DNA from 3 places in the Micromonospora sp. NPDC093277 genome. Region 1 is predicted to be linked to each of the others. Evidence: riboswitches for the same ligand, from Rfam matches in the RefSeq annotation. Region 1 holds a riboswitch; each other region holds the start of a gene.
What was found. A riboswitch is a leader RNA that binds a small molecule or an ion and turns the genes downstream of it on or off. The one in region 1 is predicted to bind cobalamin.
Positions count from the first base shown of each region.

Region 2: another riboswitch for cobalamin. It lies ahead of ACIRG9_RS26885 (ABC transporter substrate-binding protein); the one in region 1 lies ahead of ACIRG9_RS07555 (peptidase).
Region 3: another riboswitch for cobalamin. It lies ahead of ACIRG9_RS05560 (ribonucleoside-diphosphate reductase subunit alpha); the one in region 1 lies ahead of ACIRG9_RS07555 (peptidase).

Region 1 covers NZ_JBIWJO010000002.1:639,455-643,205, reverse strand. Annotated here, with positions in the region: gene ACIRG9_RS07565 (ECF transporter S component) at 1-734, shown strand, start outside; gene ACIRG9_RS07560 (hypothetical protein) at 932-1,417, opposite strand; gene ACIRG9_RS07555 (peptidase) at 1,453-2,493, opposite strand; cobalamin riboswitch at 2,595-2,764, opposite strand; gene ACIRG9_RS07550 (methylmalonyl-CoA mutase family protein) at 2,859-3,751, shown strand, end outside.
Region 2 covers NZ_JBIWJO010000014.1:180,499-184,249, forward strand. Annotated here, with positions in the region: gene ACIRG9_RS26880 (iron chelate uptake ABC transporter family permease subunit) at 1-788, opposite strand, end outside; gene ACIRG9_RS26885 (ABC transporter substrate-binding protein) at 857-1,864, opposite strand; cobalamin riboswitch at 1,874-2,047, opposite strand; gene ACIRG9_RS26890 (hypothetical protein) at 2,464-2,634, opposite strand; gene ACIRG9_RS26895 (hypothetical protein) at 2,750-3,022, opposite strand; gene ACIRG9_RS26900 (hypothetical protein) at 3,277-3,627, opposite strand; gene ACIRG9_RS26905 (helix-turn-helix domain-containing protein) at 3,696-3,751, shown strand, end outside.
Region 3 covers NZ_JBIWJO010000002.1:206,631-210,381, forward strand. Annotated here, with positions in the region: gene ACIRG9_RS05550 (nuclear transport factor 2 family protein) at 1-299, shown strand, start outside; gene ACIRG9_RS05555 (M1 family metallopeptidase) at 514-1,938, shown strand; cobalamin riboswitch at 2,044-2,258, shown strand; gene ACIRG9_RS05560 (ribonucleoside-diphosphate reductase subunit alpha) at 2,429-3,751, shown strand, end outside.

The DNA.
Region 1 (3,751 bases):
CGCTGCTCCTGCTCGTCCTCGCGGTTGTCTTCGCCGAGATCGCCGATGGCCGCATCGACGCCAAAGCCCTGGCCATGCTCGGCGTCCTGTCCGCGATCAACGCGGCGTTGCGGCCGCTGGGCGCGGGCACCGCCGGCATCGAGACTGTTTTCTTCGTCCTCGTCCTCGCCGGCCGCGTTTACGGGCCCGGCTTCGGCTTCGCGCTCGGCTGCACCTCGCTTTTCACCTCCGCGTTGCTCACCGGCGGGGTCGGCCCATGGATGCCGTACCAGATGTTCGGCTGCGCCTGGGTCGGTATGTTCGCCGGCCTGCTTCCCGCGGCCCGCGGCCGGGCCGAGATCGGGCTTCTGGCCGGCTACGCCGCGATCGCCGGATACGGCTTCGGGTTCATGCTCAACCTGTCGTTCTGGCCGTTCTCGCTCGACCCGGGCAGTTCCATCGCGTACCAGCCCGGCCTGCCCGTGCTCGAACAGTTCCAGCGGTATCTCGTCTTCTTCAGCGTCACGTCGCTGGGATGGGACACCGGCCGGGCTGTCACCACCGCCGTGCTCGTCGTCGTCACGGGTCCAGCCGTGCTCGCCGCCTTCCGCCGCGCCGCTCGCCGCGCCAATTTCCAGGCGACCGCGACGTTCACCTCCCCGGCATCCGCCCAGGCGGGGCCGGCCGATGACGGCAACGCTCTCGGCTCGCTGCGACCGGGCTCTCCGCTTGCCGGTCACCAGCACCGCCCGTGACATCAGGGTCGGATCTGCGCCAGCTTGTTCAGTTGCTGCTACGGCTACGACTGGGCGGCTACCGCAATATCGCTCACGGCTGTGGGACCTGTGTAGTTGTGCCCGGCGTACCGGGTGCCGACACCCTGCCGCCCCGTCGCGCGACGTCAGAGCGGTGGCCGACACCCGGTGCGCCAGGTCACACCGCGGACCTAGGGTCAGGGCGCGGCGATGCTCGGCGGAGCGCCCGCGCCGAAGGACCAGCCCTCGACGCTGCCCGGAGCCGGGTTGTAGCTGGTCGCACCGGAGGTGCTGTAGGACCACGAACCGCCGGGCGGCGCGTGCCAGTACGACCAGTACGCCGTGGCCGGCGGGGTGTTGACGCACGGCTCGGTCGCGGCGGTCGGCTTGCCGTTGATCCGGCAGACGAACGCCAGTCCCCAGCGTGCGGTGCCGGTCACCGTGAAGCCGGCACCTTGGAGCGCGGCCAGCCCGGTGGCCGGATCGCCGGGGGCGCACCCGACCTGGACCCCGCCACCGAGGGCGGCGTAGTCGACCACGACGGTGACCCCCGAGGTGCCGGTGCAGCCGGCGGCCTGGGCGACCCGCGGTGCGGGCTCGACGGCGGTCAGGGCGACGGCGGTGACGGCAGCGGCCAGCAGGCCGGCGAGGCGTCTACCGGTGCCGAATCGGCGAGGGAACACGAATCCTCCTGGGTGTGGACGGGAGACGGGACAGGTCACCGGCAGGGAGGGACCGGTGCGCCGGGCATGGCGTCGGTGGCGGACAGCCGGGCGTACCCGGTGCCGGTCAGGCCGAGGACGGCCTGGGCGGTGGCGCGGGCGGCGGTGTCCGGGTCGAAGGCGCCACCGTCGAAGTCGACCGCGCCCCGGTCGGCGGGCGTGCCGGCGCAGCCGACCTGGAGCCCGGCCAGGAATACGCGGGCTCGCGCCCAGGCCAGCGGTCGGCCGCCGTCGCGCAGCGCCTGCGCGGCGAGCCCGGTGCTGTTGGCGTTCGCCGTGCCGGCCGCGTTGGCGAAGCCACCGTCGGCGCGCTGCACGGACGCCAGCCAGCGCAGCCCGGCGGCGGCGTCGGCGCGGCGCCCGGCGGCCCGCAGTGCCTGCACCGCGAGCGCGGTGGCGTCCACGTCGGACGTGCAGACCGGCTGCGCGGGCAGCAACGGGTAGCCGCCGTCGGTGCACCGGGTGCCGGCCAACCAGGCAGCGGCCGCCGGGGGTACGCCCTGAGCGGTGCGGCCCAGGGCGAGGATCGCGAAGGACTGGCTGAAGGCGTTGCTGTAGTCCCCGTACGCGGACCGGTCGGTGAATCGGCCGGCGGGCGACTGGAGGGAGCGCAGCCGGGCGATCAGGTCCACCCCGCCGACGTCGGCCGGGTCACCGCCGCGTACGTCGACGGCGAGCGCGAGCTTGGCGGTGGCGCCCGCGTACGCCTCGGTGGCACCGTCGCCGATGTAGCCGTCGCGGACGTCCGGCCGGGTGACCCAGGCCAGGGCCCTGGCGCCGGAATCGTCGGCGACACCGGCGGTGGCGAAGGCGAACACCGCGTCGAGGGTCAACCCCTGGTCGGGGTACGCGACGCCGTCGAAGACCACCTCGAAGCGTTCCCCGTCAACGAGTTGCCGGGTGAGCCAGCCCGCGGCGGCCTCCGGGCGGTCGGCGGCGCGCGCGGGCGTGGCGGATGCTGGTGTGACGAGGGTGAGCGCGGTGAGGACACCGCAGAACAGGGCGAGCACGTAGTGCCGGCTCAGGCGGACGACCATCGGAAGCGCCTTTCCGGCCCGGCGGTCGTCAGAAACCCGGCCGACCGCCGTGGGGCAGGGTCGACCGGACTCCGACCCGTGGGCCACGACGGGTGGGAAGCAGGGACGATCGCGAGTGCGGCGGGTATTCGGGCTCGCCGCCGGGGTGTCTCCCACCTCGACGGCCCACCGTTGCGGGCCAGCGCCGGATTTCGACCGGACTTCCCCCGCACGCACGCGCGTTGGTTGAGTTGTCGCGACAGTCTGATCCGCCACAGCGGCCAATGTCAATATGTGAGCCGGCGGACACATCGCGTGATCGCCGGTGAAGTTGGTGTTCTCACATCCGGGCGCCGGGCGGGTTCGGCCGCCCTTACCATCCGGGCATGACAGTGCCGTCGGAGACGCTTCGGCTCGCCGCCGATTTTCCTGCCGCCACGCATGAGCAGTGGCGGCGGTTGACTCTCGGGGTGCTGCGCAAGGCCGGCCTCGCCAGCGAGGACACCCCGACCGAGGCGGTCGAGGAACTGCTGGCACATCGCGGGTACGACGACGTGACGCTCGCACCGCTGTACACCGCCGGCGACCCGACACCGGTCCCGGGACCGCCGGGGCTGTTTCCGTTCACTCGGGGCGGGCGGGCGACCGGCGCGGTGGTGGCGGGCTGGGACATCCGGCAGCGTCACGCCGACCCGGACCCGAAGGTCACCGGTGAGGCGGTCCGCGCCGACCTGGAGAACGGGGCCACTTCGCTGTGGCTGGTGCTCGGCGAGGGCGGGATGCCGCCGGCCGGCCTGTCGGCGGCCCTGGAGGGTGTCTATCTGGACCTGGCCGGGGTGGTGCTGGACGCCGGAGCCTCCGCCGTCGAGGTGGTGCCGGCGTGGTTCGCGCTGCTGGCGGACCGGGGTGGGCCAGCAGCCGAGGTGCGGGGCAATCTCGGCGTGGACCCACTCGGCTGGCGGGCGCGCACCGGGCAGCGGTGGGACGGCCCAGCCGGCGAGTGGGCCCGCCGGTGCGCGGCCGGCTTCCCGGGCCTGCGGGCGATGACGGTCGATGCCACCGGCTATCACGACGCCGGCGGCTCGGACGCGCAGGAACTCGGCTGCGCGCTGGCTACCGGCGTGGCCTACCTGCGCGAACTCACCGACGCCGGGATGGACGTGCCGGCAGCGTTGGGGCAACTGGAGTTCCGGTACGCGGCCACCGCCGACCAGTTCGCCACCATCGCGAAGCTGCGCGCCGCTCGCCGGCTGTGGGCGCGGGTGGCGCAGGTGTGCGG
Region 2 (3,751 bases), on a different contig from region 1:
GGTAGCAGCAGGCCGACGAAGCCGATCGCGCCGCTGATCGCGACCAGCACGGCGGTCAGCAGCGCGGTGGTGACCAGCAGCAGCCACCGGACACGCCCGACGTCAATGCCGAGGGCGGCGGCGGCCTCTTCGCCGAACGCGAACGCGTTGAGCGCACGGGCATGCCAGAGGATCACGGCGAACACCGCCGCGAGCACCGGCGTCGCCCATCCGAGTGCGGTCCAGTCGGCGCGGGCGAGCGAGCCGGACAGCCAGAAGGTGATGCTGTGGGTCGCGTGCGGGTCGGCCGCCCAGATGATCACGAACGAGGTCAGCGCGGCGCACAGCTGCGCGACGGCGACGCCGGCCAGCACCACCCGGGTCGGTCGCAGGACCGCTCGCCGGCCGGCGGCAGCGACCACGACGGCGAACGCGGCGAGCGCCCCCGCGAACGCGCCCCCGGTGAGCGCCGCAGCACCCGCGCCGAGGCCCAGGACCAGAACGGCGACGGCGCCCAGCGACGCCCCGGAGGACACGCCCAACAGGTACGGGTCGGCGAGCGGGTTGCGGGTGACGGTCTGCATGACCGCCCCGGAGGCGGCGAGCCCGGCCCCGACCACGGCGGCGCCCAGCACCCTCGGCAGCCGCAGTTCCCACACGATATGGTCGCGCAGCAGCGGCACGTCGGCGCTCGTCAGGCCGAGATGGTCGGTGATGACCAGCCACACGGTGCCCAGAGACAGGTCCGCCGGCCCCACCGTCACGGCCGCGGCCACCGACAGCAACAGGCCGCCCGCGAGCACGGCCACCACGGCCACCATGCGCACCGCCCGGACCGGCCGCGCCGGGGCCTTCGCCAGCCGGGTGGTAGCGGCGGTCAGTTGCCCACCCCGCCGATACCCCGGGTCAGGGCCTCCACGGCGAGCACGTTCCGCACGCCCGCGGAGGTGGAGGAGAAGTCCAGGACGACGTACCTCTTGTCCTTGACGGCGGGCAGGTCCTTGAGCGTCGCGTGTTTTTCGAGGAAGGCTTGCTTGGCGGCGGCGCGGTCCCAGCTCGCGTCGATGAGCACGATGACCTCCGGGTTGCGCTCGACGACGGTCTCCCAGCTGGTGTCGGCCCAGCTGCCGTTCAGGTCGGCGAAGATGTTGGTGACCCCGGCCGCAGACATGATCATGGCCGGGCTGCCGCAGCAGGCGCCGGCACTGGGCGCGTCGTTGCCGCCGTCCCACCACAGCACCCGCGTGCCCTTCGCGCCCGCTGACACTTTCGCAATGCGCTCCTGCTGGTCGGCGATCAGCGTCTCGGCCCGCTCCTTTACGCCGAAGACCGCGGCGATCTCACGGATCTCGGCGAACACGTCATCCATCGTCAGCCTCGCCGGCCGCGTGTCCTTCGGGCAACCGGCGGCGGAGATGTACGTAGCCACGCCCAGCTTCTGCCAGTCGGCGCGGTCGCCGACCCCCTCGTCACTGAACGCGCTCGCGAAGGAGGCGTAGACGAAGTCGGGCGCGATGTCGAGCAGCTTCTCCTTCGACGGATACTCCTTGGCCACTACCGGTACCTTCGCGTACGCGGCGGCGTACTCGGGCAGCACCTGGTCGTCGAGGAAGGCGGTGCCCGCCATCCGGTCCTGCAAACCGAGCGCCAGCATGATCTCGGTAGCAGACTGATTCATCGTCACCGCCCGCGCCGGCGGCTTCGTGACCGTGACCGGCGTGCCGCAGTTGGTGACTTCGACCGGCCCGGCCTCGGCGGACGCCGTGGTGGCGGGCTTGTTGTCGCCGGTCGCGGCGCAGCCGCCGACCAGGGCGAGCAGGACTGACAGCGGCGCAGCAACGCGCCAGGACACAGGGGACCGCATAACGGGACCACCTTCCAGCACCTCGTGGACGGGTCGTGCAGGTGCCGTGGCCGGTCTCCTGGCTGACGGGTGGTGCGCCGGTGGCCGGCCTTCCCAGGCATGCGCCCAGTGACCTTTCGGTGGCCTCCAGCATCCCGATCACAGTGGCGAGGGCCGCACCGGTCTCACACCGGCTTCCCGAACACCACGGCCAGGCCACCCTAACCAACCCTGGCGGCATCGTCACCGTGGCCTAGGTCATGGTCGGAGACCACGTTGCTTCACCGTGTCGGCTCACGCGAGGTGTTGTCCGATCCGCCCAGGGGCGACGCCACAAACGGCTGGGCGAAGGCGCTTGACCGGTGACCGGGCTGCTGTTCTTCGCTGCTGTACCGGCCTCGATCGCGGCAACATCGGCCCGGGTCAGGTCCGCTGACCAGCTTGTGAGCGGACCGGAGGCTATGGCCTTAGAGACCGTGTTCGCGCTGCGGTGGCTGATCGGCCCGCGGGAAGGTCAGTCGGACTGGCGCCTATGGAGCCCACCTTCACCGACAACGCCCTGCTTGCCTTGCGACCCAACACTGCAGCAGGAGTCCGCGTCCAAGCCAAACGCGTGAACCCAGCAACAAGACAGATAGCCCTCAACCAACCGGCGGCAGCCACGGCTCCGCCACGGCGGCGAGCAGCCGTGACGCTTGCGGCCGGTCCGGCCAGGCCACCCGGCGGTAGACACCCTCGTCGAAGAACTCGACCACGATGCGGCCGTGGCCGGTGACCAGGTCCTCCGCGCAGTTGCGCTGCCGCCGGCACAACGACGCCGGTCTTGCTGGTCGACGTGGACATGCGGCCGTAGAAGGCAAACCGCAGCCCCACCCGTGCCGGGTCAGCCACGGCGGCGAGTAGCCGTGTTGCCTGCGGGCGGTCCGGTCAGGCCACCCGGCGGGAGACACCCTCGTCGAAGAATTCGGTCACGACCCGGCCGTGGCTGGCGATCAGGTCGTCGGCGTAGTTGCGCTGCCACCGGCACGACGACGCTCGATCCTGGAAGTCGACGGTGGACATCCGGCCGTAGAAGGCGAAGCGGATGCCGGGTGGGGGTAATGTTGTCGGTCGCCGCGTCCGTTGGCGGTCTCGCTGGTTTGGCTGCCGTATCCACCAGCCGAGCAGGTCGCGGCCGTCGACTTCCTGCGCGTATTGCATCAGGACCCTCCCCGCACGGCGTTACAGCCATCCGGTTCTATACGGATGACTAACGATGCAGGGACGGTGGACACCCGGCCATCGGGGTTATCCAGGAAGGCGATCTCGACTCGGGCGCTGGCTTTCTTCGGGATGATCGACAAGATGCGGACGCTCCGAGGTCGCGTCGTCTCGTTGCCGGTAGGCCCGCTTGTCCCCGACAACGAACCGGGCCGGATCGCTCCTCATTCATCACACCTTAGTGCTGCTCGGCGTTAATTCGTCGGGGGTTGGGTCCAGGCGGTGGGGTCGTTGAGGTGGAGGCTGCAGGCGCAGTCGAGTGCTTCCTCTGCGGTGCCGGTGGTGTGGCCGCTGGGCAGGTACGAGTCTTCGTATCTGTCTTTGCTGGCGAGGTAGATCGCGAAGCCCCACTGGTTGGCGTAGCCGCGGTAGCGCAGCCGGATCAGGGGCAGGGTGGTGCCGTCGGCGAGTTGTCCGTCGACGTAGGCGAACACGCCGCGGTAGCGCACCGACACCGTGGTGAGGGCAGGCCAGTGGGTGCGGGCGTGAGCGCCCAGGCGTTGGCGTAGCGAGGTCTTGGTCGACTCGGGCGGAGGCTTGGCCACGACTGCCATAGTGCCGCAACCGGGACGGCGTGTCGGTGCGGGCGCTGCGGCGTGTGGGGTGGCAGAACATGCCGATGCCCCCGACAAGCCCCTACGTGATCGCCCTCGATCCTGATGAACGTGG
Region 3 (3,751 bases), 430 kb from region 1:
CGTTCACCGACGACGTCGAATACTGCGCGGTGATCGGCGTCTTCGCGGGCCGGGAGGCGCTGATCGGCTTTCACGGCCAGTTCACCCAGCACATGCCGACCGCGGTGCTCCACCGTCGGGAGGAGCCGCAGGTCCACCACGATCGGGCCCGCCTGAGGTGGGAGATCGAGGTCGACGAGGGGAAGGCGTTCGCCGCCGGAACCGACGTGCTGGTGTTCGACCCGGACGGCCGGATCAGCTCGGTCACCGCCTTCCTGGACCGCGCGCCGGAAGGCTTCGACGCGCACGCCCACCACTGACGGCGGCGGTGGACGGGACGGTTGTCCCGTCCACCGCGCCATCGCCCGGGGGGCGGGAACACCGAAGTGGACGGTCACGGGTTGACCAATCGGCGGAGCCACTTGGGCAGACCGGTGGAGGCGAGGGCGGCCTGCAGATCCTTGACGGAGGCGCGTCGGTACGGATGGATAGGCGTACTCATGTGACACCAGTACGCCCACCGAGAGGACTCCCATGACATATCCACGCCTGCGCGCTGCCACGATAGCCACGGTCGCACTGGTGGCCGCCGGATCTGCGGTGGCACCGGAAGCGGCCGGCGCGGCACCGGGCAACCCTGGCGCCCCCCGTTACTCGGCCGGCGCGCCGAGCATCGGCGACCCCTACTTCCCGGACCAGGGCAACGGCGGGTACGACGTCCAGCACTACGACCTCGACTTCTCGTACGACCCGGCGACCCGGTTCATGGACGCCACCGCCACCATCACCGCGGTCGCCACACAGGACCTCGACCAGTTCAACCTCGACTTCCGCGGCCCGGAAATCTCCTCGCTGACGGTCAACGGGCACGCACACGCCTTCACCCGCGACGGTCAGGAACTGGTCGTCACCCCGCGCCCGAAGCTCAAGGCCGGGCAGACGTTCACCGTGGTGGTGAAGTACGCCGGCGTACCGGCCGTGATCACCGACCCGGACGGGTCGATCGAAGGCTGGGTGCCGACCGACGACGGCGCCTTCGTCGCCGGTGAGCCGCAGGGCACGCCGGCCTGGCTGCCCACCAACGACCACCCGACCGACAAGGCCACCTTCCGCTTCACGGCCAAGGTGCCGGAGGGGCTCACCGCCGTCGGCAACGGGCAGCTCCTCTCCCAGGAGACCAGCGACGGCTGGACCACCTTCGTCTGGGACTCGACCGAGCCGATGGCCAGCTACCTGGCGACGATCACCATCGGCAACTTCGTGGTGACCGAGACGACCACGGCGGGCGGGGTCCCGGTGTACATCGCGGTCGACCCCCGGCAGGTCGCCGGCTCGGCCAGCGCCGTCTCCCAGCTCCCGAAGATGATCGACTTCTTCTCCTCGAAGTTCGGCCCGTACCCGTTCGCCTCGACCGGCGCGATCATCGACCGGGCCCCGAACGTGGGCTACGCCCTGGAGACGCAGACCAAGCCGATCTTCTCCGGCGCGGCGAGCGTCAGCACCATGGCGCACGAGCTGGCCCACCAGTGGTACGGCGACAGCGTGTCGCCGGAGCGCTGGTCGGACATCTGGCTCAACGAGGGTTTCGCCACGTACGCCCAGTGGATGTACACCGAGTACAACGGCGGCGCGTCGGTCGCGTCGACCTTCAACAGCAGCAGCAACTACGGTCGGGCCGCGTCGTCGTCGTTCTGGCAGACGGTCCTCGCCGACCCGGGCCCGGTGGACATGTTCAGCAGCATCCCGTACAACCGGGGCGCGATGACCCTGCACGCGCTGCGCGGCAAGGTCGGCGACGAGACCTTCTTCCGCATCCTCCGCGAGTGGGCGGCGGGCAACCGCTACAGCCACGCCTCGACGGCCGACTTCATGGCGCTGGCCGAGAAGGAATCCGGGCAGAACCTCGGCACCTTCTTCGACGTGTGGCTGTACCAGAAGGGCAAGCCCACGACCTGGTGACACCGGCGGGCCCCGCGACCCTTCGGTCGCGGGGCCACCGCGGTGAGACGAAGCCGACACACCGACGCGACATCTGGTGTTGCTCGGGTGGCGGCACAACCATATATGGTGTCTGACGCAGCTGGTTCGACCGTCCTTCCAGGGCGGCCGAGGCAAGAGGGAACCCGGTGGGAATCCGGGACTGCCCCGCAGCGGTGAGTGGGAACGACCGCCGTCATCAGCACTGGACCTGTGGTCCGGGAAGCGACGGCCAGTAGGAGACCGGTTCCGGCCGGTCGTGCCCGCGAGTCCGAAGACCTGCCAGCGCGTCGCACGCCCTCGACGGGGCGCGCGACGGTCCGAGGCCGCGCGGGACGGCCGACGCCACCGGGCACCGCCACGCCGGCACGTGCCCGCCGGTGTCCGCACCCGCGCGCCGAGGACCATCCGGTCCCGAGCTCGCGAGGAGTGCGTAGTGACAGTCACCGAGGTTCACCCGGCCGCCGGCGCGGTGCCGGGCGAAGCCGCCCCGCCCGGGCAGCGCCGCCCGCAGATGCACGTCCGCAAGCGCAACGGCGACAGCGAACCGGTCGACGTCAACAAAATCGTCCGCGCGGTCGAACGGTGGACCGACGGCCTCACCGACGTCGACCCGCTGCGGGTGGCGACCCGCACCATCAGCGGCCTCTACGACGGTGCGAGCACCGACGAACTGGACCGGCTGTCCATCCAGACCGCGGCCGAGCTGATCGGCGAGGAACCGCAGTACTCGCGCCTGGCCGCCCGCCTGCTGGCCGGATACGTCGACAAGGAGGTACGCGGGCAGGGCATCGCCTCGTTCAGCCAGGCGATCCGGCGCGGACACGCCGAGGGGCTGATCGGTGACGAGACCGCCACCTTCGTCGCGGCCCACGCGCGCAAGCTCGACGACGCCGTCGACCCGGCGGGGGACCTGCGGTTCGAGTACTTCGGGTTGCGCACCGTCTACGACCGGTACCTGCTGCGGCACCCGACCAGCCGGCTGGTGCTGGAGACGCCGCAGTACTGGCTGCTGCGGGTGGCCTGCGGGCTGTCGCGTACCCCCGGCGAGGCGATCGACTTCTACCGGCTGATGTCCAGCCTGGCGTACCTGCCCAGCTCACCGACGCTGTTCAACTCCGGCACCCGGCACACCCAGATGTCGTCCTGCTACCTGGTCGACTCCCCACGCGACGAGCTGAACTCCATCTACCAGCGCTACGCGCAGGTGGCCAACCTGTCCAAGTTCGCCGGCGGCATCGGCATCGCGTTCTCCCGGGTCCGCTCCCGGGGCGCGCTGATCCGCGGCACCAACGGGCAGTCGAACGGCATCGTGCCGTGGCTGCGGACGCTGGACGCGAGCGTCGCGGCGGTGAACCAGGGCGGCCGGCGCAAGGGCGCGGCCTGCGTCTACCTGGAGCCGTGGCACCCGGACGTCGAGGAGTTCCTCCAGCTTCGCGACAACACCGGCGAGGACGCCCGGCGTACCCACAACCTGAACCTGGCCAACTGGATTCCGGACGAGTTCATGCGCCGGGTCGAGGCGGACGCGATGTGGTCGCTGTTCGACCCGGACGAGGTGCCCGAGCTGCCGGACCTGTGGGGGGCGGAGTTCGACGCCGCGTACCGGGCGGCGGAGGCGCAGGGACGCTTCGTGCGGCAGGTGCCCGCCCGGGAGCTGTACGGGCGGATGATGCGGACGCTCGCGCAGACCGGCAACGGGTGGATGACGTTCAAGGACGCGGCCAACCGGCTGTGCAACCAGACCGCCGAGCCGGGCAACGTGGTGCACCTGTCGAACCTGTGCACCGAGATC